Regions from separate parts of the Exiguobacterium sp. s128 genome, predicted to be linked through region 4. Evidence: riboswitches for the same ligand, from Rfam matches in the RefSeq annotation. Region 4 holds a riboswitch; each other region holds the start of a gene.

What was found. Region 4 has a riboswitch for S-adenosylmethionine ahead of KNQ13_RS02405 (methionine ABC transporter ATP-binding protein). Riboswitches for the same ligand answer to the same signal wherever they lie in the genome.
Positions count from the first base shown of each region.
Region 1: linked by a shared signal. The riboswitch ahead of KNQ13_RS11865 (methionine ABC transporter ATP-binding protein) and the one ahead of KNQ13_RS02405 (methionine ABC transporter ATP-binding protein) in region 4 are both predicted to bind S-adenosylmethionine.
Region 2: linked by a shared signal. The riboswitch ahead of KNQ13_RS10040 (LLM class flavin-dependent oxidoreductase) and the one ahead of KNQ13_RS02405 (methionine ABC transporter ATP-binding protein) in region 4 are both predicted to bind S-adenosylmethionine.
Region 3: linked by a shared signal. The riboswitch ahead of mtnK (S-methyl-5-thioribose kinase) and the one ahead of KNQ13_RS02405 (methionine ABC transporter ATP-binding protein) in region 4 are both predicted to bind S-adenosylmethionine.

Region 1 covers NZ_JACSMT010000033.1:19,399-27,320, forward strand. The annotation lists gene KNQ13_RS11850 (M20 family metallopeptidase) at 1-752, opposite strand, end outside; gene KNQ13_RS11855 (MetQ/NlpA family ABC transporter substrate-binding protein) at 780-1,601, opposite strand; gene KNQ13_RS11860 (methionine ABC transporter permease) at 1,634-2,284, opposite strand; gene KNQ13_RS11865 (methionine ABC transporter ATP-binding protein) at 2,274-3,305, opposite strand; SAM riboswitch class I at 3,391-3,494, opposite strand; SAM riboswitch class I at 3,744-3,846, shown strand; gene KNQ13_RS11870 (alpha/beta hydrolase) at 3,912-4,670, shown strand; gene KNQ13_RS11875 (thymidine kinase) at 4,742-5,362, opposite strand; gene KNQ13_RS11880 (DedA family protein) at 5,558-6,190, shown strand; gene KNQ13_RS11885 (type B 50S ribosomal protein L31) at 6,226-6,471, opposite strand; gene rho (transcription termination factor Rho) at 6,569-7,922, opposite strand, start outside.
Region 2 covers NZ_JACSMT010000023.1:33,537-41,458, reverse strand. The annotation lists gene KNQ13_RS10055 (PhoX family protein) at 1-1,594, shown strand, start outside; gene KNQ13_RS10050 (SRPBCC family protein) at 1,695-2,153, opposite strand; gene KNQ13_RS10045 (ATP-grasp domain-containing protein) at 2,257-3,204, opposite strand; gene KNQ13_RS10040 (LLM class flavin-dependent oxidoreductase) at 3,201-4,259, opposite strand; SAM riboswitch class I at 4,332-4,437, opposite strand; gene KNQ13_RS10035 (DUF975 family protein) at 4,556-5,194, opposite strand; gene KNQ13_RS10030 (DUF2325 domain-containing protein) at 5,262-6,524, opposite strand; gene KNQ13_RS10025 (DUF817 domain-containing protein) at 6,609-7,394, opposite strand; gene KNQ13_RS10020 (YczE/YyaS/YitT family protein) at 7,545-7,922, shown strand, end outside.
Region 3 covers NZ_JACSMT010000022.1:29,840-37,761, reverse strand. The annotation lists gene mtnA (S-methyl-5-thioribose-1-phosphate isomerase) at 1-71, opposite strand, end outside; gene mtnK (S-methyl-5-thioribose kinase) at 68-1,237, opposite strand; SAM riboswitch class I at 1,316-1,418, opposite strand; SAM riboswitch class I at 1,627-1,728, shown strand; gene KNQ13_RS09825 (2,3-diketo-5-methylthiopentyl-1-phosphate enolase) at 1,809-2,999, shown strand; gene KNQ13_RS09820 (2-hydroxy-3-keto-5-methylthiopentenyl-1-phosphate phosphatase) at 2,996-3,655, shown strand; gene KNQ13_RS09815 (methylthioribulose 1-phosphate dehydratase) at 3,652-4,272, shown strand; gene KNQ13_RS09810 (1,2-dihydroxy-3-keto-5-methylthiopentene dioxygenase) at 4,288-4,827, shown strand; gene KNQ13_RS09805 (arsinothricin resistance N-acetyltransferase ArsN1 family A) at 4,959-5,468, shown strand; gene KNQ13_RS09800 (MBL fold metallo-hydrolase) at 5,537-6,292, shown strand; gene KNQ13_RS09795 (pentapeptide repeat-containing protein) at 6,355-7,002, opposite strand; gene KNQ13_RS09790 (Y-family DNA polymerase) at 7,162-7,922, shown strand, end outside.
Region 4 covers NZ_JACSMT010000003.1:98,984-106,905, reverse strand. The annotation lists gene KNQ13_RS02415 (PLP-dependent cysteine synthase family protein) at 1-359, shown strand, start outside; gene KNQ13_RS02410 (bifunctional cystathionine gamma-lyase/homocysteine desulfhydrase) at 352-1,518, shown strand; SAM riboswitch class I at 1,578-1,683, shown strand; gene KNQ13_RS02405 (methionine ABC transporter ATP-binding protein) at 1,764-2,786, shown strand; gene KNQ13_RS02400 (methionine ABC transporter permease) at 2,783-3,448, shown strand; gene KNQ13_RS02395 (MetQ/NlpA family ABC transporter substrate-binding protein) at 3,480-4,307, shown strand; gene KNQ13_RS02390 (MDR family MFS transporter) at 4,378-5,604, shown strand; gene sufC (Fe-S cluster assembly ATPase SufC) at 5,761-6,546, shown strand; gene sufD (Fe-S cluster assembly protein SufD) at 6,565-7,842, shown strand; gene KNQ13_RS02375 (cysteine desulfurase) at 7,844-7,922, shown strand, end outside.

The sequences.
Region 1 (7,922 bases), on a different contig from region 4:
GCCCGGATGAAGAAGCGTGCTTTGGCGTATTCCGGAATGATGTTCGGCGCATCACCGCCATCCGTGATGATGCCGTGAATCCGGACGTCGCTCGGCAATTGCTGACGCAAGGCATTGATGCCGTTAAACAGTTGGATGACGGCGTCGAGTGCATTGATGCCCTCTTCCGGTGACGCTGCCGCGTGAGCCGGCTTGCCGGTAAAGGCAAAGTCCAGTGGATCAACAGCAAGCGAGGAACCGGTGATCCGCGTTTGTCCGGACGGATGAATCATCAGTGCCGCATCAATCCCCGTCAGGAGATCATGTTTGACGAAGCTGCCTTTCGCACTGCCGTTTGGTCCACCTTCCTCTGCCGGTGTTCCGAGCACGACGACACTGCCCCCGACTTCATCGATGATTTTACTGAGCGCGATCGCCGCTGCGACACTCGTCGTGCCGATGATGTTGTGACCGCAGGCGTGACCAATCCCCGGCAAAGCATCGTATTCAGCGAGGAAGGCAACCGTCGCCCCCGGTTTATCCGAAGTCTTCCGGGCCAGGAACGCCGTGTCATGTCCCGCGACCCCGAGCTCAACCGCGAACCCTTCTGCCGTCAGGCGTTCCGCATGATGGCGCGAGGCAAAATATTCCTCGTTCCCAATCTCGGGTGTCGCATGAATCCGGTGACTCGTCTCGAGATACGACTCGCGTTTTTGTTCAATATCCTGCTCAATCGTTTGAATCAAGTTTTCCCGTCTTGTCTGAACCGTCATTTGGGTCACGCTCCTTTGGATGTTTAATTATTCGCCAATGTCACTGAGTGGGACGAACGTCGGAATCGTGCTTCCTTTGTACTCTTTTTTGATGAAGGCCGCGACATCATCCTGTTGGTAAAGTGAAGCAATTTTCTTCAACGTCTTTTTGTCTTTGTCTTCCGTTCGTGTCGCGATGATGTTGATATAGGGTTTCGCTGTTGCATTTTCATGGAGAATCGAGTCTTTGATCGGATTAAAGCCGGCATCCACGGCGATCCCGTTATTGATGATTGATGCCGATACATCCGGCAGAACACGTGGCGTCTGCCCGGCGACGACTGGGACAATCTTCAGCTTTTTCGGATTCTCGACGATTTTGTCGACGGCTCCGTTTCCGTCAAAGTCGTCCGGTAGCTTGATCAAGCCGGCTTCCTGCAGCAACAGGAGTGCCCGTCCCATGTTCGTCGCCTCGTTCGGGACGGCAATCTTTCCACCGACCGGGATATCTTTGACGTCCTTGACTTTATCCGAATAGATCCCCATCGGTGCGATGACGGTCGTCGCAATCGGCGATAGCTTTAAGTTATGTTCTTTTTTAAAGGCATTGAAGTACGAAATCGTCTGGAACGAATTGGCATCGATTTCGCCTTCTGCGAGTGCCAGGTTCGGTTGCACATAATCGGAGAATTTGACGAGTTCAATCGTGATGCCCTCTTTTTTCGCTTTTTTCGCGACGTATTCCCAAACTTGCGTATCCGAGCTGCTGACGCCGAGCTTGACCGTATTTTGATCCTCTTCCCCGGACGCCGCACACCCTGCAAATAATACCATCGTTAATGCTGCACCAATCGCTAATCCTTTTTTCATCGTTCATCTCTCCCTTATCTTCTCTATGTTTTTTAGTGTCTGCGAATTTTTCGTGCCAACAGGTTGCCCATCGTCTGTAAACCTTGGACGAGGATGACGAGTATCCCGACCGTGATGAGCATGACGGTCGTATCAAACCGTTGGTAGCCGTAGGTGATCGCCAAGTCCCCGAGGCCTCCGCCGCCGATCGCACCGGCCATCGCCGACGCTCCGATCAAGCCGATCGTCGCAATCGTCAAGTTCAGGACCAATGAACTGAGTGCTTCCGGCAATAAGAAACGGAAAATCGTCTGCAACGGTGTCGCTCCCATTGCCTTTGCTGCCTCGAGGACCCCCGTGTCGACTTCAAGCAACGAACTTTCGATCAATCGGGCGATGTACGGCGCCGCATAAAAGACGAGTGGAACGATTGCCGCCTGTGTCCCGATCGATGAACCGACAATCAGACGGGTCAACGGGATGATCGCGACGAGTAAGATGATGAACGGCACCGACCGGAAGATATTGACGATACTGCTCAAGACGTTGAAGAACGGGACTTGTTCGAGCAACGCCCCTTTTCGTGTGACGACGAGCAAAATCCCAAGCGGTAAACCAATCAAGGTCGAAAAGAGTAATGACAGACCGACCATCGTCAAGGTCTGCAGGAAGGCGGTCCAAATATCCGTGTAGTTAACCAGCATCTGCGAGCACCTCCTCGACCGTGACTTGGGCTTCGTCGATGTATTGCAAGGCCCGGCTGATTTCTGCCGTTTCACCAATCAGTTCGACGAGCAGACTGCCAAACGGGATGTTTTGCAGTTCCGTGATACTCCCGTGCAGGATGTTAAGATCGATGTCAAACCGTTTTGCGACTTGTGACAACAGCGGTTGCCCGGTATGTGCTCCGAGAAAGTTGATCTTATAAATATGATGGTTGGCTTCACGTCGTTCGATCAACTGTTGAACGGACGCCGGAATTTCATCCTGCATGACGGACCGGACGAAGTTTTTCGCCGTCGCCGTCTGCGGGTTCGAGAAGACATCGAACACGGTACCCGACTCAATCAGCTTGCCGGCTTCGATGACGGCGACCCGGTCACAAATCTCCCGGATGACGCCCATCTCGTGTGTAATCAGTAAAATCGTGATGCCGTATTCCTCGTTGATCTGTTTCAGTAAACGCAGGATATGTTGTGTCGTCTGCGGATCAAGCGCCGATGTCGCTTCGTCACATAACAGAACCGACGGCTGGGTCGCGAGTGCCCGGGCGATTCCGACCCGTTGTTTCTGTCCACCCGACAACTGATCCGGATAATGATCGGCTTTATCGGCCAGGTCGACGAACGCGAGGAGTTCATGGACACGCCGATGGATTTCAGCCTTTTTGACACCTGTCAGGACAAGTGGTTTCGCGACGTTCGCAAAGACGGTATTCGAATCCAGCAAGTTGAAATGTTGAAAAATCATCCCGATCTGTTGCTTGGCTTCGCGGAGTTGTTTTGCCGAGAGGCTCGTCAATTCTTGCCCATCGACTGTCACGCTGCCGGATGTTGGACGTTCGAGAAGGTTGACACAGCGTAACAACGAACTTTTTCCGGCCCCACTAAATCCGATGACCCCGAAGATTTCACCTTTTTTAATTTCAAGATCGACACCGTCTAGTGCAGCGATTGACTGATCTTGTGTCTGATAGATTTTTTTTACATTTTTGAATGTAATCACCACGTTTCCCCCCTTAAAAATACAAAAAGGCCTCTTCTTAAGAAACAAGAAGAGACCTGGATCCGCACAAAGGCAGAATCCACTCGACTCATCTCTCAGACAACTGTCTGATGGAATTGGCACAGTGCTCATAATGAGTCTGTTGCCGAGGTTTCGTAGGGCCAGTCCCTCCACCTCTCTGGATAAGTGTTGCAGTATGAAATTCATATGTGTGTTGTTTCGAATCAAGCTTATGTCGTAAAACTAATTTTTACATTACAGGTATATCTTTTAAAGGTCAACCATATTTTCAAAAATAAACCATATGACCCATATCGATTGAGATCCTGGGTTGTGCGTCATCATAGAAGCGTTCCGGATAGCGGTCAAAGACGAATTGACAACTCTTTCGCGTCAGTGCTATTATCTTCACAATGATTAATCCGACAATTCCTATACGATATATCAAGAGTGGACGAGAGAACTGGCTCTAGGACTCCACGGCAACCTGCAATTCGCAAGGTGCTCCGACCAGCAAAGCAACCGCTTTGGATGATACATACGAGAAACTCGTTTGCCGTCCAAAGCCAAACGAGTTTTTTTATTTTTGAAATGGAGGACACCTTGATGAGTATGCTTTATCCTGTTTTACCAGGGGCTGATGCCTTTTTATTAGAACGTGGATCCGTCGGGATTCTGTTGTGTCATGGTTTTAACGCAACACCACAAAGTGTTCGTGCTGTAGGCGAACGCTTCGCAGAACATGGTTTCACCGTCCATGCACCTCGCTTAGCGGGTCACGGAACCGACCTCCGTGACTTTGCCGCTTCGACTGCTGAAGACTGGAAACAAAGTGTCCGCGAAGGATTTGACCTGTTAGCCAAACAGTGTCCATCCATCTTCATCGTCGGTCAATCGATGGGGGCGACGCTCGCCTTAGCACTCGCCACCGAAGGATTGCCGGTCGATGGCATCATCACGATCAACGCAGCCCTGTCCGTCCCAGCGTACGAAGCGTTATCGTTCGATGATTGTCCGGACCAACTGCCTGAAAGCGCCCCCGATATCAAACGTCCGGCTTTTGAAATCATTTATGATTTCGTCCCGACCACGTGTGCAGCAGAACTGTTACGCTTGATCCGGGACACGGTTCCCGACTTACCTACACTTCAAATTCCCACCCTTATTTTATATTCTGTGGAAGATCACGTCGTCCCATCCAGTTGCTCCGATTACCTGCACCGGACAATCAGCTCTGTCGACAAACGTACGTATTGTCTGCTCAATTCGTATCATGTCGCGACGCTCGATTACGATCAAGAGGCAATTGTGGAGGAGACGATCCGATTCGTCGAACAGTTCAGCCGGTTGACCGAGACGGGTTGAACGTTCAGCTAACAAAAAAACAAAGCTAACAGTCCTGTCAGCTTTGTTGCGCTATCCTTTTTAAGAAAGGATTAGTTTTGTTGTTGTTTTTTCCACTCTTGTAACGGTTGGGGTTTACCCGGCACTTGATGACAATGACGGCAACGTGGTTCATAAGACTCAGAAGCACCGACTAAGATGATCGGATCATGATAGTTTGCCGGTTGACCGTCAATCAGGCGTTGGGTCCGCGAAGCCGGATCACCACACGATAAACAAATCGCCTGCAATTTCGTCACGAACTCGGCGCGGGCGAGCAACTCTGGCATCTTCCCGAACGGTTCCGCCCGGAAATCCTGATCGAGCCCCGCACAAATGACGCGTTTGCCGTCTTGCGCAAGCGCCTCGATGACGGAGACGATCTCATCGTCAAAAAACTGAACCTCATCAATTGCAACAACTTGCGTCTCTTCTGCTACCGCCACGTACACGTCACGGCTCGTCGCCATCGGAATCGCGATGACAGAATTGCCACCATGCGACACGACATGTTCTTCGTGGTAGCGGTCATCAATCGCCGGTTTAAAGACCTGGACCGGTAACTTGCCGTACTGTGCCCGTCGGACACGACGGATCAACTCTTCTGATTTTCCGGAAAACATACTCCCGCAAATCACTTCGATCCAACCATATTGATTGATCACATGCATCATCGAAAACACCGTCCTCTAAATTAGTCACTTTAACGAGTATAGCCCGAATCTAAATTGAGAAAAAGAGTTGACTTCTCAAAATCAAAAACCTATTTCCGATTTCCCTCATTCTTCATCTTGTCATTTCAACTGGTATCTCTTTCCTGTACAATAAAAGAGAAGTTTCTTTGAAGGAAGGTGACTCCGATTCATCACATGCTACATGAAGTCCTCCATCAATATGGAGCGTTCGGACTCGCCGTTCTACTCGCTGGTGGTATCGTTGGTTTACCTGTTCCTGATGAGACGTTACTCGTCATGTCTGGTTTTTGGATGCATCGCGGTGATTTACCTCTGATCGGAACGATTCTCGCAGCCTATGCCGGGAGTTGTATCGGTATGACGATCAGCTATTTGTTAGGTCTGAAACTTGGTATGCCGTTGCTGCACCGGGTTGCCCCTAAATTACGAATTTCCGAAAAACATATCTTTCAAGCAGAGGCCGGATTTTTACGTTATGGAAAATCCGTTTTGATCATCGGCTATTACATACCCGGATTACGTCAGCTGTCTGCTTTTTTCGCCGGTGTCTCGAAGATGCCGTTTCAAGTTTTCGCGACCTATGCCTACACAGGCGCCTTGATCTGGATCAGTCTCTTTTTAGGAGCTGGTTATTTTCTGGGTCGTCACTTTTCTTTCGGTTTGCTGGTTGCACATTTTGCGAACAACCCGGATATGTTGCCGTACCTCGTTGGGGCTGCTGGAGCAATCGGTCTGTCCTTTGTGCTTAAAACCTATCTCGCTTACCGTGCTCAATTCAGCCTATACAAAAACAGCCTGCTCCAGTGATGGAGACAGGCTGTTTTTGTATACAGAAGTCGCAATTACTTGCGGCCGTATTTTTTGTTGAAGCGATCGACACGACCGTCTGCAGCGTTGAACTTTTGACGACCAGTGTAGAATGGGTGCGAGTCCGAAGACACATCCACGCGGATGAGTGGGTACTCGTTTCCATCTTCCCAAGTGATTGTCTCGTTCGAAGAACGTGTAGAACCAGTCAAGAATTTGTACTCAGTAGTTGAATCCATAAACACAACTTTGTTGTATTTTGGGTGAATTCCTTGTTTCATGGTTGTTTTCTCTCCTTCCGCCCTGGTTCATTTGCTGAGCCAGAGTAAGTTACCTTCCTATACTAAACGATTTTTTGACGACCCGCAATACCTATTTTCATGTCGTTGTGTCTGTTTTCGTCACACGCGGTTTGACAGGTGCGCGTCGGACCGGTTTCTTCTTTTCTTTGTTCAGTTCCACAAAAAATTCTTCATTGTTTTTTGTGTCACGAATCTTCCGTAAGAAGCTGTCAACAAACTCGTTTGATTCGTTCATCGTCCGACGAATCGTCCACAAGGCATCGAGTTGATCTTGCGGTAACAACAACTCTTCTTTCCGTGTTCCGGATTTCCGAATATCGATGGCCGGGAAAATCCGACGCTCGGATAGTTTCCGGTCTAGATGAAGTTCCATGTTACCGGTCCCTTTAAACTCTTCATAGATGACATCATCCATGCGTGAGCCCGTCTCGACGAGCGCGGTCGCAAGAATCGTCAAACTGCCACCATGCTCAATGTTACGCGCGGCACCGAAAAAGCGTTTTGGTTTATGGAAAGCAGCAGGATCGATCCCACCTGATAACGTCCGACCGCTTTGCGGGACGGTTAAGTTATAGGCGCGCGTCAAACGTGTGATGGAGTCCATTAAGATGACGACGTCCTTTTTATGTTCCACAAGACGCATCGCTCGTTCAAGTACGAGCTCTGAAATCCGAACGTGATTATCCGGTGTTTCGTCAAACGTCGAACTGACGACGTCTGCTCCCGGTACGGACCGTTCGATGTCCGTCACTTCTTCCGGTCTTTCATCAATTAAAAGAACAATCAGCTCGACGTCCGGATGATTGACTTGAATCGAATTGGCGATTTCCTTCAATAGAGATGTCTTACCTGCCTTAGGCGGCGCGACAATCAATCCCCGTTGTCCGAATCCAACCGGCGCAATCATATCCATGACACGAACGGACAGATGACGTGGTTCAGTTTCGAGTCGCATCAGACGATCCGGATAGATCGGTGTCAATGCCGGGAAAAATAACCGATTTCGTGCCGTATCCGGTGCTTCTCCATTAACGGCTTCCACACTTAAAAGACCTTGGAACCGCTCATTTTCTTTTGGCGGACGAACTTTTCCGGTCACGACGTCTCCATTACGGAGGTTAAAACGGCGAATTTGTGAGGCGGCAATGTAGATGTCTTCAGAGGATTGCGAATAGTTGATAGGACGAAGGAAGCCGAAGCCACCATCATTTTGCATCTGTGGGTTACCGGGGATGACTTCTAATACCCCTTCGAGGAAATAAAGACCTGTCGATTCCGCTTGCGCTTTCAGAATCTTGAACATCAATTCACGTTTACGGGCTTCTCGGTACTGTGGCACATTTTTTGCTTTTGCGATTTCATATAAGTCTTTTAATGTCAGGTTACTCAATTGAGCAAGTGTATAGGAACGTTCTGGTTTGTCGGTTTTT
Region 2 (7,922 bases), on a different contig from region 4:
CGCCGGAACACCAATCGATGTCAACGGCGATCCGATCATCGACCGGAGCGTCCCGGACAAGCCGGAAGCCTTCGTCTCGGATGCACCGGATTCAAACAGTTTGCTTGAAGTCCATGGTAAAAAGTACATGGTCTCCCACTTCGAGTACGATTCAATCGATAACGCCGGAAATGAGGTCAAGGGACTGCCCGCTTCGATGACATTGACAGAAGTCGTACAGGATAAAAAGACCGGGAAACTTGCGGTCAAGAAAGCGAGTAAAATCGACTTCAAGAACGTCAACGGTCTTTGGACACCATGTAACGGTTCGACGACGCCGTGGGGCACGCACCTTGGCTCAGAAGAATACGAACCGGACGCACGGGCTTTCGAGTCGGATCCGACATCTTCTGCCTATAAAGAAGTTAACGCCTTTGCTGAACGTTACTTCGGAACAAAAGAAAAAGCGAACCCTTATTTCTATGGCTTCACGCCGGAAATTTCGGTGGACCGCAAAGGAAAATCGTCGGTCGTCAAACACTACAGTACTGGTCGTTTCTCACACGAGATGATGCAGATTCTGCCGGACCAAAAAACGGCCATCTTCGGCGATGACGGCAACAATACGATGATGTTCATGTACGTCGCTGATAAAAAGAAAGACTTCTCACAAGGAACACTGTACGCGGCTAAATTCAATCAAACAAAGGCGACAGAAGGCGGCGCCGGGGATCTCGAATGGATCAAGCTCGGACATGCATCCGATAAAGAAGTGAAACGTTTAATCGATAAAGGAACTAAGTTTAGTGACATCTTTGAGACGGCTGATGCTCCAGCACCTGGCTTTAAAGCAGTCAAGACAGCTGCCAGCAAAAAGGTCGAGTATCTGAAGTTAAAACCAGGCAAGGAAAAAGAAGCGGCTTTCCTCGAATCGCGTCGTTACGGTGCGTTGCTCGGAGCAACGTCTGAGTTCAACAAGATGGAAGGCATCACCGTCAACGCTGAGGACAAAAAAGCCTATATCGCTCTTTCGTATGTTTCCGGCAGTACGGAAAAACAAGACGGTGCCGTTCAAGACGATATTCAGCTTGAGAAACGCGAATCCGGTGCGACCTTTGAAATCGATCTCGGGCGTGCCAAAGGAATCGACAGCCGTTATGTGCCAACGAACATGCAGGCACTCGTCATCGGTGAGGATTTAGCGAAGCCGGATGCGTACGGCAATACGGCGAACCCGAATCTCGTCGCAAATCCGGATAATCTGGCCTATTCGGCAACATCAAACACACTTTTCATCGGTGAAGACAGCTCGTTGCATACGAATAACTTCGTCTGGGCGTATAATTTGAAGACGAAAAAACTCTCACGGATTCTGTCCGTCCCGGTCGGTGCTGAAGCAACAGGACTCCGGTCACTTGACCGTGTCGGTGGATACAGCTACCTGCTCAGTAACTACCAACATCCGGGTGAAGGGTTAAACGGGAAGCAGATCACAGCCGTTGATCCGAAGAAACTGGAACAAGCGATGCAAGAAGGAATTGGCATTCAAAAAACAGGTGGTGTCGGTTACTTGTCTGGTCTGCCGACAGGTCAGAAATCGTATTCTCATCGTTAAGACAACGAAAGAGGCTGACTCAAAAATGAGGGTGTCTCTCGATTAAAAGGAATGAAGGGAGGTGGCTTGTGTCTCGCGTGAAAGAATGATTCTTTGTTGATCACGCACGCAACTGACCGGCCTCTTCTTCCACACGCCGGAGTAATCCTTGAACGATTTTTTCCGTCTCCCGTTCGCCTCCAAGCGACAGCAGACTTCGTCCAACAAAATTAGCCCCTTCGTTTTTCCCGGTATAAATCAGCTGACAACTTGTTTCGTCAAGCCGCTTTAACGTAAACGTCATCTCGAGCTTAAAAATCTTAGCGAGGGTAAAGCCAATCGTATTTTGCTTGAAGTCCGGTTGATTTGTATAGGCAAGATCCGTCACGATGTATGTCTCGAGGCGGTTCCCCTGCATATACGTTTGCCGGTACGTCGAACCGACGACACCCGGTTTCCGCTCAATCACCTCGTGCTGGACGACACCCGGAATCAGGCGTTGCAACCGATCGTGATCAAAGATATGCCAGGCTTCCTCGATCGGAACGTCGAGGATTTTTTCTTCGTGCCACGTCACCATCCCAACACCTCCTTTTATTAAAAAATACCCTGATGTGTGTAGTTCTAACTTCAGACTACGTCACATACAGGGTATTTGGCTCATTTCAATCGGTGAATGGTTCTTATTTTACAGTTTGACGCTCTAACGCATGCCCAAGGAACTTCGCGAGTTCCAACATGCCGAACTTACCGGCAGCCGCTTCCGCATCCGAGTTGTAGTTCGTATTCGTATTGACGTCATACGTATAAATCGTTCCGTCTGCATCCTTGATGAACTCGATCCCGGCGACCGCGATTTGGTTCGCTTGCAGGAATGCTTCATACTTTTGAATGATCGGATCATTAAATCCGTCGACGACTTTAAACTTCATCGGAGTTTGCGGTGCTTCTTCCCCGACCGGGCAGAACAAGTCATCGATCACACACGCATCCGCCGGGCACAGTTCAAAGCCTTCTGATGTATCGACTTGGACGGCGTAAACGAATTTTCCGCCGACGAATTCACAACGCGTGATATACGGTTCCGGCGCTTGAATATATTCTTGAATCAGCGTGATGCCATCGACCGGCTCATCAAAGGTCGGACCATCGAGATACGTCTCGAGCGCTTCAATCGAATGGAACAGCTGGACGCCGAGTCCTTTTCCGGCACGGTTGTGTTTCGTGATAAACGAGGACACACCAATATTTTTTGCCGCTTCAACGATTTGATCGCGACCGACGGCAGCCGTTGTTTTCGGGACCCGGATACCGGCTTTTCGAAGCGCCGTATACTGATTGATTTTACTGACTTCCAGACGTAGGGCACGCGTTCCGTTGAAGACGGTCCGGTCATGTTCTTCAAGCCAAGCGAGCACTCCTTCCGTCAATTCCGGTGCGTAACGGTGGCCACGCGTGTGCGACGACGCACTCATTCGGCTGTAGAAAACGCCTTCCGGCGGGACTTCATCAAGCGGGACTTGCCCTTCGTCGAGATGCCACTGTTCATACGGCAACTCCAGTTCCTCGAGTCGTTTAATCAGATGATCCGTCCATTCCTGATTTTCGTGTAAGATATGAATTTTTGTCATTTGGTTTGACCTACCTTTCGTTTTTCCTCGACAAGCGGCATGACGTCGCGTGCGAAGCGTTCCATTTCTTCAAGTTGCGGTGAAAATTGTAACAACAACAATGTGACACCGACTTCTTCAAAGGCGAGAATCCGCTCGGCAATCTGTTCCGGTGTCCCGATTAAATCCGGACGGAGTCCGCGGTTTGAGACCGAATAATCATTCCGTTTTACCTGTTGCTCGAGTTGCGATTTACTGACAAAGTCGTCGTAGCCGACGTAACCGGCACTGTCTTCTTTGACGTCCGTGATCCGTTGCCATTCTTGAACCGCTTCTTCTTCTGTATCCCGGCAGATGATGTAGGCAGCAAGGCCAAAACTTTCAAGCGGTGGTTGCCCTGTTGCATGTCGACGCGTTTTCATATCCTCAATCTTGACGGTCACTTCCTCAACCGTTCCCCCATGCATAACATAGGCATCACACTGTTCGACGATGGTTTGTTTTCCGGCTTCGCTTTCTCCACCGGCATACAGCTTGATGCCCGGTCGTTGAACCGGCTTCGGATGCAGTTGTGTCTGCTCGAGCGTATAGTAGTTGCCATCGAAGCTATATGGTGAGGCGTCTGCCCATAACCCTTTCATGATCGTGACGAATTCTTTGGTCCGAGCGTACCGTTCATCATGGGCCGTAAAAATGCCGTTGTATTGCCGGGCCTCTTCTTCCCACCAGGCCGAGACGACGTTTAGCGTAAATCGTCCGTTGCTGAGTTGATCGATGTTCGCTGCCATCTTCGCCGTCGTCGCCGGATTATGGAACCCCGGGCGGACGGCCGTCATGATTTCCAGTCGTTCCGTCGTTGCGGCAATCGCCGCTGCCGTCGTCCAGGCTTCTAAGCTTGGTGCTTCAAGTCCTTTAATATCATTTAAATTCAACTCCGCAATCAGCGTCGTCGAAAAACCGATTCGTTCAGCCGTTTGTGCGACCTGTTTCGCATAATCGAATGTCGCCGGCATCTGTTCGTCCTCGACATTCCGTAACCATCCTCCAAAAATCGGCAACCAAAATCCATACTCCATCCGCTATGTCCCCCTCATTAAAAAAGTCGCTCTTCTCGAAAATCGAAAAGAGCGACGGATTGATCGTGTCTGCTCTTATCTGTAAAGGAAAAGATTCCTTTAGGAAGTAGCACCTTCCGCTGCTTGCGGGGTTGCTGAAGTGTCTTCGGGCCATTCCCTCGACTTCTCTTGATAAGAATTATTGGAATTATCGTACACTTTTTAGCAGAGTAAAGCAACCATTAAACCCTGTTTTCCAATCGGAATTAAAAACAGCGATAAAAAAGGACGAGAGCTGGGCTCTCATCCTCGTTGTCTTAATATGGGGCAACAAACGTTGATTCCTCGATGGGTGCTACCTCGCCGCGGATCCGATCATAAAACTTCGCAAGCGTGACGCTGAAATAAGGTCCAACCCAGAGGAAGGCAATTCCGATGGTGATCAAGCCGAGCAGGAACCAACCAATGAATGAGAGGACGAGCATAAAGGCTTCCATCTTATGGCCATCCATCATTTGGCGTGAACGGGTGATCGCATCCAAAATTCCAATCGACGGCTCGTCGCGTAGGATGTAGAACGTCAACAGATACGAAAACGACTTGATGATTCCGGGAACGATTAACAGTAAGAACCACAATCCAAGAAGAATACCTTGAACAATTGAAAGACCAACTGCTTTCAAGAAAATTTTATACGGTTCGAATAAATCAACGATTTTTGCGTCTTCTTTACGGGAGACAGACATTGCGAGCCATGCCCAACCGATCGCAAGCGGTAGGAGAAGTATGCTTAGCACAAATCCAATCAAATCGATGAACTGAAAGTCTTCGTTAGGATCAGAAGAAAAGGCAGTTGGAATCATTTGAATGATAAGAAACAGTAAAAACATAAGTGCCATGAAGACCCAACGTCCACTGAGTGCCTCACGTGCGGATAATTTTAATTCTTTTATCATGGAGATCCTCCTCAAAATAAGTTCTACTCCTATTTACGGCTAATCGCACAAGGAGTTTCAGTTATTTTCAGGATTTCCCTGTTTTTAACTGATTCAGGCGGGCTTTCTCAAGCTGACGCTGACAGGCCGTATAAAGTGAACGGCGACCGTCCAGTCGTTCCATCGCAAACGGAATATTATATTTTTTCGCTTGCGCAATGACATGTGCTGACGCAGCATGGGAGACACGACTCGTGATAACGACGATGGCATCGGTCTTTTTAGCCAGGCTGGCGATTTTCTTAGCCGACTGGGCGTCTCCCGCAAGATGAATCAATTCGATTCCTGTCTCGGCGAAAAAGGTCCGGTAGACGGGCGCCTGTTGTTCATTCCCGACGATGACGAGACGCATTCCTTCAAAAGATGCAAAATCAAGTGGCTTCTTATCGATGAAGTCGATTGGTTGTCCCGGTAAAGAAGTCGTGACGAGTGGCGCAATCGATTGTTGCTTTTTTTCACGGATCTGACGGACTTGTCGTGCTTTTTTGATGTTTGGTTTTCGTTTCATTTGTTTGGCGTAACGACCGGTAGATTTCTTTGATTCTGGTGTCACGATCACTTCGGTGGTTGAACCTGCTCGTTTCGTATCCTGTGACGAGCTCAACGGCTGGACGATCGGTTCTTCATATTGAAAGGCATACTTCCAAACAATCGTCAGCGTTTCCGGATGACCTTTCCACATGACAAGATCGACGAGTTGTCCTTCCTTCAATTGAAAGAATCGCATGTCTTCCACCGGTGTTGCGTAATAAAACGGTTTCCCCGTCTCATCCTTCAACGGTCCTTCGACTGTCGACTCGATGATACCGTGATTCTTGACGATACATTTCTCGAAGACAATTCGTTCCTCAAGCGTCTTCATTTGATCGGTTGCGATGACGGCGAGCACTTCCAGTGACGTCCGGCGGTGATCTTGATGGCTGATTTGTACACGGACTTCCATCCCATGCTCAAGATTCCACTGACGGATCTCTTTTTCGGAGATATGACTGTTCGGCCATTCCCGTAACGAGCCTCCTTTCAGCTCACGGACAAACGTGTACGTGTATCGTTGCTCGAAGGTCGGTTCCGCTACTTCCCGCTTCTGACTGAGTAATGGTGCCGGTTCATCCTTTACCGGTTCGACAAGTCCGGATTGATTCTTGCGTGGTGTGTAATAACGCGATAGTTGGATCCATTCGTCGATTCCCCGGATTTCCTCGAGCAGCAACTCCCAGTCTTCTGCCGTTTCAACAATCTGTAATTTACTTGCGACCAAATCTTTCGCTCGCTCCATGATCTGTTGCATCATTTTCAACAACCCCTTTGCTTTTTTTCAACTATAGCAAGTGAGTTTAGCCAAGGTTGGTCTAAAAATGACCCGGTATTTTTTTGTTTAAGGTTCACGTTTAATTTCGATTGACGGATCACCCAGGCGGTATTTTTCGACGGCAACAATCAAAATCGTGATGATGACAAGTAAGAACCAGGAGGAGAGTTTACCGAAGTCGACCAGTTCCCAGCCTTCCTCCTGATTCGGATAAACCCATCCCTTAAAAAACGTCACGATGTTTTCTGCCAGCCAGATGAACCAGGCAATCAAACCGAACGACAGGACAAGCGGCATCCGGTAGACGGTCTCATTCAGGCGGTAATAGACCCAGGATTTTAAGAAGACCAGTGCAACCAGTCCCATCAACATCCAGCGGAAATCAAGTAACCAGTGATGGGTAAAAAAATTCAAGTAGACTAAGAGACCTATCACTAAGGCGAGTGCAGGACGTGGAAACGCGGTGACACGGAGATCAAACCGGCGGAAAGCTTGGCAGATGTAGCTCGCGACACTGGCATACATGAAGCCGGCATAGAGCGGAACACCCATAACTTTGCTCCACGCTTCTTCCGGATAACTCCAGGAACCGACCTGGACCTTGAACAATTCAAGACCTAAACCAATCGCATGGAAGATTAAGATCAGTTTAAACTCTTCTTTTGTTTCATACCGTGTCACGAGCAAAACAATTTGCACGATGAGACACCAGAGCAGCAACAAATCATAACGGGCAATCGGTTCAGACGGCAGATAACGGGATGTTGCAAGCGCAAAGAAAATCGCGACCGGGAAGACACAACAGATGGCTTCAAGATATGTAAAACGGATGAAATGCCGAATTTTCTGCAAGACGACGCCCCCTTTTCCTTAGTATACGGATACGACATCCCCATTCCCTCCATCTAAAGATGGAAAATATCGGATTCGCTTCGATTTTGTTCACAAACATGATACAGTTAATGAATCAATTTTAATCTAGAAGTGAGGTGTTATCCGTAAATGATGCAGACCCTTCAAACGTCTTGGCTGTTACGTTCCGTCTTAAAATGGGCATTGTTCTTATTTGGTCTTTTTCTACTTGCCGTCGGTTCATCGATGATGATCACGGCACAACTTGGCGTCTCGACGTGGGACGTTCTTCACCTTGGTCTCCAAAATAAAACACCGTTTTCCGTCGGGACGATCATCCTCCTTGTCGGCTTGTTGTTGGTATTCGTCAAGTATTTGCTCGACCGGATCACCCCGCAGGTCGGCACGCTCGTCAATGCGATTTTCGTCGGGGTGTTCATGAACTTAGTCCTCGGTTCCGGTCTCTTACCCTCCTTTTCATCCGTTTGGCAAAATACGCTTTGGCTGATCACTGGTATCTTCATCATT
Region 3 (7,922 bases), on a different contig from region 4:
GGCAGACGGGTTTGGTCCAAAATCGTCACCGTCCCATTTTCATAGATGATGCTCTGAACGAATTGACTCATCGGCTGAGTTCCTCCGTTACGTCAAAGTTCCGCAGATCCGTAAACGTCTTGCATTCCGTCCGGCGTTTGATCAACGCAGCACCGAGGCGTAACGCATGGCGTTTCCGTTCGAGACGAACGGTCGGATCGGCAATCTGTTCCAAGTCCGCGACCAGTGCCAGTCCAATCGTCCGGCGGATCAATTCACATCCGGCAAATCCAAGCGCATCCTGTAAAATCGTACTGAGAACATCCTCGACGAGACCGTCCGCTGAACGGAACGGTTCCACCGCTTCCCGCTCCCACAACGCCTTGAACGTCGACGCAAACGTCAGCCAAAACGTATCGATGTCCTTGATCCGTTCCTCGCGCAACTGGTCATAGTTCGGATAAGCGGCAAAAAACAGATGCGCGATGAACTGACCAACATCAAACCCAAACGGTCCGTAAAACGCGAACTCGGGATCGATGACTTTCGTTTCATCGGCTGAAGCAAAAATACTTCCGGTATGTAAGTCGCCATGCAGCAAGGCATCACCTTTCGTGATGAAAAGTGCTTCGAGCTTCGCGACTTCCCGTTTCAGCTCCGCGTCGTTCCAGACCCGGTCGACTTCCGCTTCCAGTCCTGCTTCAATCGCATTCGTTTCCGCGTCATAAAACGGATCCGTGAAGATCAGTTTCTCCGTGATGTCGCACAGATCCGGATTGTAGTACTGACGGGCGATCTGTTTTTTCGCGACCGGGCCGAGGGCAAAATCCGACGTATAAAAGAGCGTCCGTGCCAAATACGAACCGATGTGTTCCGCGAGCAACGGATACTTCTCTCCCTCAAGCAATCCAGCCCGGACGATTGTCAGATGAGACAAGTCTTCCATCACCGTAAAGGCTTCTTCTTTGCTGGCATGATAAACACGCGGGACGAACGGAATCGCGACTTTCGCGAATTCTTTTAACGCTGACTGTTCGATCCATGCCCGCTCGAGCGACAGCGGCCAGCTTTCACCGACGACCTTCGCATACGGTAACGCTTGTTTTAAAATCAGGTGCTGGTCCCCCGCATGAATCCGAAAGACCAGGTTTAAATTGCCGTCCCCGATTTCTTCTGCCGTCACCGGTTCATTGCCGATCAGACCGAGTGTCCGAACCCGTTCGATGGCGTCCTGTACTGTAAATGCTTGATATCCCATTATGATTTCCCCCTTGATGATCACACGAAAAAACGCCCCTTTTCGTCAAAGAAAAGAGGCGCAGTAGAATACTCCGTCCTCTTATCTCTCAGACGAATGTCTGTTGGATGTAGCACCGTGCCGGATGGTCGGTTGCTGCGGCGTCTTCGGGCCAATTCCCTCTGCCAACTCACGATAAGAGTCATATGTAGTTGTCGTGTGATTTGATGTTGATTTGAATACTACGTGCGTTGCTGGTAGTCTGTCAATTCCAATTTTTAGTGAAACGGATTCAAAAACGGAATCGTCTATAGAAGAAGTATTTTCAAAAAAATAAATTTTCAAAAAATAGTTTGACAAGTCCGTCATCTCATGTAAAAATTGCAATTATATTTCACAATTTCATCCAATTCTTATCAAGAGCAGACGGAGGGACGAGCCCTACGATGTCGCAGCAACCGACCATTTGGCACGGTGCTAATTCTTGCAGCTAACACGCTGACAGATAAGAGTCCACGCGCAATTCTTCATGGTCTCTTGTCATTGACGAGGGACCATTTTTGTATTTTTTAACAAGGGAGAGACGACGATCATGGCGTACATTACCGCAACGTACCAACTCGGCGTGACCGATCAGTTACCAAAACGGGCAGAGCAAATCGCCCTCGGTCTGACGGTCGGCTCATGGACCGATTTGAATCATTTGGAACAACAACAGCTTGAATCCTTTAAAGGACAAGTCGTCCATACGGAAGAACACGACGGAAAAGGGTATGTCACAATCCGTTATCCGGAACACAACGTCTCACGAGACTTTTCGGCGATTTTGACGACCGTCTTCGGCAAGCTGTCGCTCGACGGTCAAATCAAACTGACGGATCTTCAGCTTCCCGCTACGTTCACACCGGATTTTCCCGGTGCTAAATTCGGCATCGAGGGCGTCCGTCAATTGATCCAAGTCCATGACCGCCCTCTGTTGATGAGCATATTTAAAGGCGTCATCGGACGGGACCTCGTTTTTTTACGGGAACAACTTGAAGCCCAGCTTGCCGGTGGGATTGATCTCGTCAAAGATGATGAAATCTTATACGACAATCCGTTGACACCGGCACTCGACCGGGCACGGATTGGACGAGAAGTTCTCCATGCACATTATGAACAGACCGGTAAACGGGCTCTTTATGCGATTACGTTGAGCGGTCCGGTCTTCCGCTTGAAAGAGCAGGCAAAACGTTTGATTGAAGCAGGTGCGACGGCCTTCCTGCTCAACACGTTTACATACGGACTCGATGTCCTGCGCGAGTTAGCTGCTGATCCGGACATTTCCGTTCCAATCTTTAATCACCCGGCCTTAAGCGGTGCCTTGATCGCAAGTCCTGATTACGGGATTTCCGCTCCCGTGTTACTCGGGACGTTACCGCGACTCGCTGGTGCCGACTTGACACTGTTCCCGTCGCCGTACGGGAACGTCGCCCTCGCCAAAGACTTGGCCCGCGGGATTGCGGTCGAAGCGACCCGAATCGGTAATACAAAAACGATTCTCCCGGTCCCGTCCGCCGGAATCCATCCCGGTCTCGTCGCCCAACTCGTTCATGATTTCGGCATCGATTCCGTCATCAATGCCGGAGGCGGCGTTCACGGTCATCCGCAAGGTGCCGCTGCCGGTGTCCTTGCATTCCGTCAGGCGCTCGACGCCGCACTGACCGGAGAATCGTTGACAAGTGCCGCAACGCGGCAGGAAGAATTACGGGTCGCCCTTGACGCTTGGGGGATCACGAAATGACGATCCGGATTTTATGTGACTTCGACGGCACGGTGACGGAACACGACAACATCATCGCGTTGATGAAAGAATTTGCTCCACCGGCAGCTTTTGAGCCGTTGAAAAAAGGTGTGCTCGACCGGTCCCTTTCGATCCAGTCCGGCGTCGGACAGATGTTTCGGCTGCTTCCGTCAGACCGGAAACAAGACTATGTTGATTTTTTGGAACAGCGGGCTGTCATTCGTCCCGGCTTTAAGACCTTACTCGCCTTTGCCAAATCGAACAGGATCGACTTTGCGATCGTCAGCGGCGGAATCGACTTTTTTGTCCAACCCATTCTTAAAGGATTACTGACAGATGAAGCGATTTATTGCAACGGCAGTGACTTTAGCGAAGAGACGATTCGGATTGAATGGCCACACGCTTGCGATGCGGCATGCAACAATCAATGCGGGTGTTGTAAAACGTCGATTGCCCGAAAGCTCAAGCAGGACGGTGACACGATCATCGCCATCGGTGACTCCGTGACGGATTTCGAACTGGCGAAACAAGCTGACCACGTCTATGCCCGGGACTATCTGATTACACTGTGTGAACAACACGGTATTCCCTATACACCGTTTGAAACGTTTTATGACATCGTCGAACACTTACAGACAACGGAGGTGTACGCATGACATTCTTGAAACGATACGAAGAATTACGTGCCATTAAACAGGAGTTCGCCGCACGCGACTGGTTTCCCGGTACGAGCGGTAACCTCGCCATCCGGACAGCCGATCAACCGACTGAATTTCTCGTGACGGCAAGCGGTAAGGACAAACGGCAGGATACACCGGACGACTTCGTCCATGTCGACGCGTCCGGTCAACTGATCGGCGAACAGACGGGTCGTCCCTCTGCCGAAACCTTGCTCCACGTCGAGGTCTTCAACCGAACGACTGCCGGGTGTTCCCTTCACGTCCACACGATCGACAACAATGTCATTTCGGAACTGTACGGGGACCAAGGCGAGATTCGGTTTGCCGGTCAGGAAATCATCAAAGCACTCGGCCTTTGGGAAGAAAATGCGGAAGTCCGTGTGCCGATTATCCCGAACTATGCAGACATTCCGACACTTGCCGCTGCCTTTGCAGCGCATGTGCATGCCGAGAGCGGCGCCGTCCTGATCCGCAATCACGGCATCACTGTCTGGGCACCGACTGCCTTTGAAGCCAAAAAACAGTTGGAAGCATTCGAGTTTTTGTTCAGTTACACCTTAAAACTACAAACGTGCCGACAGGCGATTCATTAAAAGGAGGAATTTACAATGGCAACAGTACTTTTCCAAAAAACAAACGAACGGTATACGGATCAAAACGAGGTGTCTGCGTTTCTGGCTTCACGCGGCGTCTTGTATGAACAATGGGATGTCACGAAACTCCCAGCGGAACTGGTCGACACGTACACGTTGACGGATGCGGACAAACAAACGATTCTCGGTACGTTCCAACCGGAAATCACGGATGTCTCGGAACGTCGCGGTTATCAGACGGCTGATATCATCTCCCTGTCTGACGCAACACCGAACTTGGATGAGTTGCTCGTCAACTTCCAGAAAGAACACCATCACACGGATGACGAAGTCCGGTTCATCGTCAGCGGTCACGGTGTTTTTGCCATCCAGGATGACGAAGTCGGCTATTACAACATTGAGTTGAATCCGGGTGATTTGATTTCCGTCCCAGTCAACACCCGTCATTACTTCACGCTCCAGGACGACCGTCAAGTCGTTGCCGTGCGGATTTTCGTGACGACGGACGGGTGGGTGCCGATTTATGAAAAAGATCCAATTGAAACAACTAACTAAAGCATTCTCCTGAAAACAGATGGTCCGGTTTATCCGGCTGTCTGTTTTTTTCTATCCTACAAACATACCGCTTGTTTCCGTTTCCTCCTATATAATGAAGAAAAGACTCATTTGAACTGGAGGTCACGTGTATGATGATTCGCCCTGTCCAAGAAGCTGATTTGAAAGACATCCTCGCCATCTATAACGAAGGCATCGAAGATCGGATTGCGACGCTTGAAACGGATACCAAGGAATTATCTTTCATGGAAGACTGGTATCAGGAACGAACGACACGTTATGCCGGGTTTGTGGCGTATGAAGGAACGACGATTCTTGGCTTCATCTCGCTTGACCCGTACAATCCGCGTCCGGTCTATCAATCCGTCGGTGAACTGTCTGTCTACATCACCCGGACCCACCGCGGTCAAGGCATCGGACGACAGCTCTTACGGATCATCGAGGAACACGCGATCACGCAGGGATTCCATAAATTGATCCTGTTTACCTTCCCGTTTAATAAACTCGGTCAAAAACTCTATATCCGGTCCGGCTTCCGGATCGTCGGGACATTTAAGGAACAAGGAATGCTCAATGGGTATTATGTTGATGTTCTGGCGATGGAAAAGGTACTTTCAAAGACGATTGACGATCAAATATGATTAACACGGCGTCTGAATGGGAAATGAACGAACACTGACACATTCCCAACCCGAAAGGAAGACTGCCCGTGGATATTCAACAGATTCGTAATGCAACCCTCGTCGTCACTTATGCCAATCAAGTATTTTTAATCGATCCGTTTCTCGGTGAAAAAGGAACCTTGCCGCCGTTTGGGCAAACACCCAATGCCGTTCCGAACCCGCTCGTCGACTTACCGGTCGATGTCTCGACGTTACTCGATCCGGACGCAATTTTCGTCACCCATCTGCATGCCGACCACTTTGATGAGACGGCCAAAAAGGTTTTGCCGAAACAAATCCCGCTTTATGCGCAAAATGAGGCGGACGTTGCCACGATCCGCGAAGCCGGATTCACGAACGTCTCGTCGTTTGAGAATGGATTGACGCTCGGCGATATCCGCGTCTCTCATACATCGGGTCAACACGGCGTTGGAGAAATCGGCCAACGGATGGGTACCGTTTCCGGTATCGTCTTGACGCATCCCGACGAACCGACACTCTATATCACCGGTGACACGATTTGGTGTGATGACGTCGCGACTGCGATCGAACAACATGCACCCGACATCATCGTCGTCAACAGTGGTGCGGCACAATTCTTGACCGGAGAACCGATTACGATGTCCCAGCGCGATTTACTCGCCGTTCATCAAGCAGCTGCTGAGTCGACAATCATCGTCTCGCACCTCGAATCCGTCAATCATTGTCTTCTGCGTCGTGATATGATTGCTGATTTCTTGGCTGCCCATCATTTATCCGCTCATTTCCTCATTCCAGATGACGGCGAAACCATTTCCCTCTAAACGAAACGAAGTTCACTATCCCGGTAGTATTCGGGACAGTGAACTTCGTTTTTTTTTGATCGTTAATCATGACTTGGAATGACGAGTCCGAGTAACCGGGCAAACGTGATGGCCTGGCTTTCCGTAACGATAGCACCTGGTAAGAAACGTGGATCAATCGTGATTCCGGACAGGTCGGCTTGCCGCAGATCCAGTCCTTTTAATGCCGTCTCGACCCATTGACTTTCCGACAAATCAACTTCATGCAGCCGGAAATCGGTTGGCTTCATTTCAAAGAAATGACTTTCCCGCATCGTCGTCTGCTCCAGTGCGACGTGACGTAACGCTGTCCGAATCAGTTGGGCATAATTGGCCTGACAGTTTTTGATCGTCACATGATCAACCGTATTCGATTCAAAGTGAATTCCGGTCAGGCGACAATCCTCAAAAACGACCCGGTGAAAACGACTGTCCTGGAACTGACACCCCGTCAAGTCACATTGTTCAAAGCGGACATTTTCAAATGAAGCCCGTTCAAAAACCAGTCCCGCAAACGAGACATTTCGAAAACAGACTTGATTGACGTCGAGCCGTTCTGTCAACTCGACCGGTAATGTCTCTTTTTCATACAACGTTTGATACAGATACGGATCATCGATTTCGACATCCGCAAAGGTTTCCGGTGTCAGCTGGTGCGGTAACTCGGGTAATTGAATGATTTGTTTTTTCACGTACTTCCCCTTCTTTCCTTCTACATCACTTTCATCTTTCTCAGTGTAGCAAAGATTGACTCTTTTTTTGGTTTTTTGATTTGAGACCGACTGAGACCATGATATAGTCAAATCAAAAACAAGAACAAATGTTCTTTTATGTACCAAGGAGAGTTTCCGATGAACCTGACTATCTCTTTTCCCGATCGACGGATCTTTTGTGTCGACAGTGTCTCTTTTTATGCCAGTTGTGAATGCCGTTATCGAAATTTGCCTCCCTTGACGACAAAACTTGCTGTCGTATCGGACTTGACCCGCTCCGGATCCGTTGTCCTCGCAGCCAGCCCTGCCTTAAAACAACTCGGAATCAAGACCGCCAGTCGACTCTATCAGATTGAACAATTGCCTTATCGGGAGCGAAAGCAGATTATGCTCGTTGAACCGCGGATGCTCGCATATATGAAAACATCAATTGAAGTATTGGATGTCTTGCATCAGTTTGCCCCGCCCGATGCGATCCGGATCTATTCAATTGACGAAAATTTTATCGACATGACCGGAACGGAACGGCTTTTTGGATCAGATGTTGAAACGGCTCAAAAAATCCAGACAGCGATTTGGCAACAGACCGGCATTCCGGTCCGGATCGGCATCGGTCCGAACAACGTCATCGCAAAACTGGTGCTCGATTTACGTGGAAAACGTGAAGGCATCGCACAATGCGGTTATGCAGATGTCTCCCGGTTGTTGCATGATTTTCCGGTTCGCAAGATGTGGGGAGTCGGACGGATGATGGAGCAACACTTGTCGGTAATGGGGATCAACACCATTGGTGACCTGGCCGCAGCACGGGTTGAAGACTTACACGAACGGTTTGGAGTCCTCGGGGCAGAACTTTGGCACCATTCCTGGGGAATCGACAGTTCTCCGACCATCATTGA
Region 4 (7,922 bases):
AAGAACGTCTCGGGACAAAAGGTGCCATCGTCGAACCGGAAGGCTCGGTCCTCAACGGAGGACCGGCCGGACCGCATAAGACGGAAGGTATCGGGACGGCCAAATGGCCAAGTCTTGTATCCCGCGACTTAGTAGATGAAATTCATACGATTTCTGATCACGATGCCTTCACAAAAGTCCATGAACTGGCGGCTCGTGAAGGGTTGCTCGTCGGCAGTTCAGCCGGCGCGGCACTCGCAGCAGCGCTTGATATTGCAAATCGTTTTCCCGGCAGTACCATCGTCACCGTCTTCGCAGACAGTGCCGAACGGTATTTAAGCCAACAAATCTTTGAAAAGGTGGACGAGACACATGCGTAAAAAGACAGCATTGATTCATGGGGGAACAGGTGTCGATCGAGCAACAGGTGCCGTTACACCTCCGATTTATCAAACAAGTACGTATAAACAAGAGAAGATCGGTCAGTTAAAAGAAGGCTATGAGTATTCACGGACAGCGAACCCGACACGGACAAGCATCGAACGATTGATTGCGGATCTTGAAGGCGGCGTACGTGGTTTTGCGTTTGGATCAGGAATGGCAGCGATTCATGCTGTTTTCAACCTGCTTGAGTCAGGCGATCATATCGTCATGACCGATGACGTCTACGGTGGAACGTTCCGCTTGATGCAACGTGTCTTACCGAAGTTCAACATTCATGTGACATTCGTCGACACGACGGATCTTGCCGCGACGGAAGCTGCGGTTCAAGACAACACGAAAATGCTGTACGTCGAAACACCGACGAACCCGTTGTTGAAAGTCACGGACATTACAGCTGTCGCGGACATTGCGAAACGCAATAACTTGAAACTCGTCGTCGACAACACGTTTGCGACACCTTACTTGCAACAACCACTTGCACTCGGCGCAGACATCGTCTTGCACAGTGCAACAAAATACATCGGCGGTCACTCAGACGTCGTCGCTGGACTCGTCGTCGTCAACAGCGATGCACTTGGTGAAGATCTTCACTTCATTCAAAACTCGACTGGCGGCATCCTTGGACCACAAGACAGCTTCTTGCTTGTCCGTGGTTTACGGACGCTTGGTATCCGGATGGATGCGATCGAAGAAACGTCACATGATCTCGTTCAGTTCTTACAGGACCAACATGTCGTCTCAAACATCTTCTACCCGGGACTCGCGTCACATCCGGGTCACGCGACACAACAAAAACAGGCGACTGGTTTTGGCGGCATGATCAGCTTTGATGTCGGATCAGCGGAAAACGCGGAGAAACTCGTCGAAGCGACACACTTCTTTACGCTTGCCGAGAGTCTCGGCGCAGTCGAAAGTTTGATTTCCGTTCCGGCACGGATGACACATGCCTCGATTCCAGCAGAACGTCGCGCTGAGCTCGGCATCACGGACGGACTCGTCCGGATTTCGGTCGGACTGGAAGATGCAGAGGACTTAAAAGAAGATTTAGCACGTGCTTTCAGTCTGTTAAAACCAGTTTCAGAAAAAACTGTTTGACAAGCAAAATAAGCCCTGCTAATATTCAGATTATATTAAAAATAACTAAATACCGATAACTCTTATCGAGAGTGGTGGAGGGACTGGCCCGATGAAACCCGGCAACCGCGGAATTTATTCCGAAGTGGTGCTAATTCCAGCAGACGAATGTCTGCAAGATGAGAGCAAATGGTTTTGTGTACTGAAAAAGTGCGCGCGTTTGCTCTAAAACGTGCGCACTTTTTTTACGTTTAGGAGGGACAGTATTGATTCGCTTACAGGATGTAGGAAAGATTTATCGCTCGAAGCGCGGATCGGTTGAAGCCGTCGTCAATGTCGACTTAACAATCGAGCGCGGTGAAATTTTTGGAATAATCGGTTATTCGGGAGCAGGGAAGTCCACCTTGATCCGATTGCTGAATATGTTAGAAACTCCGACGAGTGGCTCGATTCAAATCGACGGAGTCGAAATGACGACGTTACGTCCAAAAGAATTACGCGGCGTCCGCAAAAACGTCTCGATGGTCTTCCAGCACTTTAACCTGCTGTGGTCGCGGACGGTTGAAGAAAACATCATGTTCCCACTCGAACTCGGTGGTTATCCGAAAGCACGCCGTAAAGAACGGGTCGCCGAGCTGATTCAACTTGTTGGACTCGACGGACGAGAAGGCGCTTACCCGTCGCAACTATCGGGTGGTCAAAAACAACGGGTCGGGATTGCCCGGGCACTGGCTTCTAACCCGGACGTCTTATTATGTGACGAAGCGACAAGTGCGCTTGATCCGAAAACGACGGATTCGATCTTAGAGTTGCTCGTCGATATCAACAAAAAACTGAAACTGACGATTGTCTTGATCACGCACGAGATGCACGTCATTCAAAAAATCTGTAACCGGGTCGCCGTCATGGAAGCCGGGAAAATCGTCGAACAAGGACCGGTCGCCGAAGTGTTCCGTCATCCAAAACAGGCGATGACAAAAGAGTTCGTCAAACAGTTGACGTCTTCAGCAGAAAACGAATTGACGTTTACGAAATTGCGGGAACGGTATCCGACCGGGAAAATCGTTCAGTTGACGTTTGTCGGTTCGACTGCTGAGAGCCCGATTCTTGCCGAAGTCATGAAAGATTCGACCTTATTATTTAATATCATTGGCGGGAACGTCGGACAAACGCAGGACGGGGCACTCGGGACGCTGTTCATTCAGTTGATCGGGGCAGAACAGGAAACACAAGCGGTCATCGCCAAACTTCAAGCGAGTGACGTTGAAGTGGAGGTCGATCATCGATGAGCAAGTGGTTTGAAAATGTAGATTGGTTAGTAATGGGGCAACAAACGGTGAATACGTTGTATATGACAGGTGTCGCCGGAATCGTGACGTTTGTCGCCGGACTGTTGATCGGTTTGCTGTTGTATGCGACCAACGAGGAACTCTTGTTTAAGAATCGGACGTTTTACGGGATTCTCAGTTTCTTCGTCAATATCTTCCGGTCGATTCCGTTCATCATTTTGATCATCCTATTGTTCCCGGTGACAAAACTCGTGACCGGTTCAATTATCGGATCAACCGCAGCGATCCCGGCTTTGATTATCGGGGCTGCGCCGTTTTACGGACGGATGGTCGAACTTGCCTTGCGTGAAGTCGATAAAGGAGTCATTGAGGCAGCCGAATCGATGGGGGCAACAAAACTCCAAATCATTTATAAGGTACTCATTCCAGAAGCATTACCTGCGATCGTCTCTGGTATCACAGTGACACTCGTCGCCCTCGTCGGTTACACAGCAATGGCCGGAGTAGTGGGTGGTGGGGGACTCGGTAACTTGGCCTTCATCGATGGGTTCCAACGTACTCAAAACGACATCATTGTCGTTGCGACATTATTGATTCTCGTCATCGTCTTCATCATTCAGATCATTGGCGACGTACTTGTTAAAAAAATCGACAAACGATAAAAAAACTTAACTATAACTGGAGGAATCATTCATGAAACTTTGGAAAAAATTTGTCGGGACAGCCTCTGTCTCCGTTTTAGCAATCAGCCTTGCAGCATGTGGTGAGGGATCATCGTCAGGCGATGAAAAAACACTCGTCATCGGCGCTTCAAGTGTCCCGCATGCTGAAATCTTAGAGCATGTCAAAAAAGAGTATGAAGCAAAAGGCTACAAGTTAGAAATCAAAAAATTCAACGACTATGTGTTACCAAACAAAACGTTAGCTGAAAAAGAACTCGATGCGAACTATTTCCAGCACGAACCATACTTGAAATCACAGATGGCTGAAAACAAAGCGTATAAATTTGCGAGCGCAGGCGGGATTCATATCGAGCCAATCGGCGTCTACTCTAAAAAATATAAAAAATTGAGTGACTTGCCAAACGGCGCACAAATCTTAATGAGTTCATCTGTTGCGGACCATGGTCGAATCTTGACATTGCTCCAAAACGAAGGACTCATCAAACTAGCAGACGGGAAAACATCAGACGCAGAAGTCAAAGATGTTGTTGAAAACCCTAAAAAACTGAAGTTCAAAGCAGATATCGAAGCAGCACTTCTCCCGCAAGCTTACAAAAACAATGAAGGGGATGCAGTCCTCATCAACACGAACTATGCGATTGACAACGGACTCAATCCATTAAAAGATGCGATTGCTTTAGAGGGACAAGATTCACCATACGTCAACTTGATCGTGACACGTGAAGGGGACGAGAACGAAAAGAAAGTCCAAGATTTAGTCGACATCTTGCATGAAAAAGAAACACAAGACTGGATCACGAAAGAATACAAAGGGGCAGTCGTCCCAGTCAGTAAATAATCTGCTCGATTAATGCATTCTTCCTATATAATGGAAGGATGCATTATTTTTTTGTGGAAGGGGGATTTTTATGCAACGTTTGAAACAGCTTCATCCCTTGACGGTCGGGGTGTTGCTCGGGACATTTTTCGCCCGGCTCGGGACATTCATCACGATGCCGTTTTTTGCGATTTATTTATCCGTCGTCTTGAAGTTCAGTCCAGTTGATGTCGGTTGGATTCTCAGTATTTCAGCCATCGCGAGTCTCGTCATGAGTTTTGTCGGGGGAACGTTATCCGACCGGTATGGACGGCGGACGATGATGCTGAGCGGAACATTTGGTTTCGTCCTCGTCTTTATCGGACTGGCGCAAGTCGAGACGTTTTGGGCATTTTTCATCTTAAGTGCGTTAAACGGGATTTTCCGGTCGATTTTTGAACCATCTGCTCGCGCCTTGATCAGCGATACGACGGATGAAGAAAACCGGTTGTTTGTCTTTAACATTCGTTATACGTGCATCAACATCGCGGCGGCGATCGGACCGGGAATTGCCTTGCTGCTCAGTGCAGGAAATACGGCGGTTACTTTCTATATAACAGCAGCTGTTTATCTCGGATATGGACTCGCCATCTTCATTTTGTTTAAGCGGCATCCAATCACGGAGAGTCATGGTGGGAAAAAAGTATCATTTGGAGCGACGATTCGTCTTTTGAAAACCGATGTGGCGTTTACGTTTGCGTTAGCAGGGATTATCTTCGGTGTCTTCGGTTACAGCCAGTTTAACTCGACGTTACCACAATTTTTGACGACAACGACGTTATTATCCGGTGGGACGAGTTTGTTTGCTTTGTTGATCACGATCAATGCGATCACGGTGCTTGTCGTTCAGTACCCGATCATGAAGTTTGGTGTCAAAACGTCACCGCTTGTTTCGATCACGGTCGGAATTGCGACCGTCGCCGTTGGATTATTCGTCATGGGAACCGCCGGAACGGTTTGGTTGATGATTGGCGCGATGTTTATCTTCACGTGCGGAGAGGTGATGATGTTTACGATGACCGACATTTTGACGGACAGCTTTGCGAAACCGGAATTACGGGGAAGTTACTTCGGCGCGATGGGGTTGACGTCGATCGGTCAATCGGTCGGACCGGTCGTCGGCGGACAATTATTACTTTATTTTGGAGCAGAACGTCCCCTGCCGATTTTTGGCGTCTTAGCCCTCTTGACAGTTCTCGGAATACCACTGCTCCTACTGTCACAGCGGGTTCATCGTCAATTGAAACCGGAAGAAGAGAAAGAAGTCGTCTCACTTTGAAGTCATTCTCACTGAAGGGCTCCATTTTGAGAAAAAACCATGAGCGATGACGCTTGAATAATGTGGTATGATTCATTAAGATTAGAATGATACTAAATTAGTAACTCTCGTGAACTGAATCGTCAGACACGAAATGAATAGATGGAGGGATTCTATATGAAGGCTTCACACTTAAAGATTGAAGATCTACACGTTGCAATCGACGGCAAAGAAATCTTGAAAGGCGTCAACTTAGAAATCAAAGGCGGCGAAATCCACGCGGTCATGGGACCAAACGGGACTGGTAAATCAACACTCGCTTCTGCACTAATGGGTCACCCGACTTACGAAGTAACATCTGGATCCGTCACACTTGACGGCGAAGACGTTTTAGAGATGGAAGTAAACGAACGTGCGCAAGCTGGTATGTTCCTCGCGATGCAGTACCCAAGCGAAATCAGTGGCGTTACGAACTCAGACTTCTTGCGTTCAGCGATCAACTCACGCCGCGAAGAAGGCGATGAAATCTCACTCATGAAATTCATCCGTCAACTCGACGTACAAATGGGTCTTCTTGAAATGCCGGGCGAAATGGCACACCGTTACCTCAACGAAGGATTCTCAGGCGGAGAGAAGAAACGGAATGAAATCCTCCAAATGACGATGTTGAAACCATCCATCGCCATCCTTGATGAAATCGATTCAGGTCTTGATATCGATGCACTCAAAGTCGTCGCAAAAGGTGTCAACGAAATGCGTTCACCTGAATTCGGCTGCTTGATCATCACGCATTATCAACGCCTCTTGAACTATATCGAGCCAGACTTCATCCACATCATGATGGGCGGAAAAATCGTCATGTCGGGTGGGAAAGAACTCGCACACCGTTTAGAAGCAGAAGGTTATGACTGGGTTAAAAAAGAACTCGGCATCGAAGAAGTCGAAATCGAAACAAAAGCGTAACACGAGGGAGGAAGCATGATGACTGTAGAACTGAATCTTGCAGTAAATCGCGAGGCAGTGGCAGAACGTGCGACTCGCTTAGGGGAACCCGCTTGGATGATCTCTAAGCGTCAAGACGCACTGGATCTTGCCCCAACGCTCGCATTGCCAAAAGTAGAAAAAATCAAAATCGGTGGCTGGAACTTCACAGAAGGAACAGCGGATCTTGAAACAGTAACGGGTCTGACACCGGATATAGAAACATTAATCGGTGAAAACCGTGACCATATGCTGATCACGCGTAACGGACAACTCGTTCACGCGCAAAACAGCGAAGCGACGAACGGTGTCATCTTCACGACGCTCGTTGACGCAATGAAACATCATCCAGAGCTCGTCGAGAAGTACTTCATGACAGAAGGCGTCAACGTCAACGAAGATCGTCTGGCAGCACTGAACGCAGCACTCATGAACGGCGGTACGTTCCTTTATGTACCAAAAGGCCTGAAGTTGACGGTTCCGATGCAAGCCATCTATACGCTGGAACAAGCAGGCGGTGCACTTTACCACCATGCGATCATCATTGCCGATCAAGACAGCGAATTGACGTATATCGAAAGTTTCGTGTCGTATGGCGAAGAAGCGCACAACGTCAACGTCGTTACGGAAGTGTTCGTCGAAGACAATGCGAAAGTCCTCTTTGGTGGTGTCGACACGCTCAGTAAGGGTGCCGTCACATATATGAACCGTCGCGGTGTCGTCAAACAAGGCGCGAAGCTCGAATGGGCACTCGGTCACATGAATGACGGAAACACAATCACAGAAACGAAAACACACCTCGTCGGTAACGATTCGTTCTCTGACACGAAAGCCGTAACGGTTGGTCGTGGGGATCAAAAACAAAACTTTAACGTCCGGACAGACCATTTTGGTAAAGGTTCGGAAGGTTTCATCTTGATTCACGGTGTTCAAAAAGATTCCGCAACATCGATTTTCAACGGAACATCGATGATTCACCATGGCGCTTCAAAATCAAACGGTGTCCAAACGGAACGTGTGCTCATGTTGTCTGAAAAGGCACGTGGTGACGCGAACCCGATCCTCTTGATTGATGAAGATGATGTCATGGCAGGACACGCGGCATCTGTCGGCCGTGTCGACGAACTCCAACTCTACTACTTGATGAGCCGTGGTTTATCACGGAAAGAAGCAGAACGTCTTGTCGTTCATGGTTTCTTACAACCGGTTGTTTCCGAACTCGCAATTGACTCTGTCAAAGAACGTCTCGTTCAAGTGATCGAAGGGAAAGTAAACTAATATGGGAATCGATGCATCCATCCGCAATCAGTTTCCGATTCTTGACCAACAGGTGAATGACCGGAAACTCGTCTATTTAG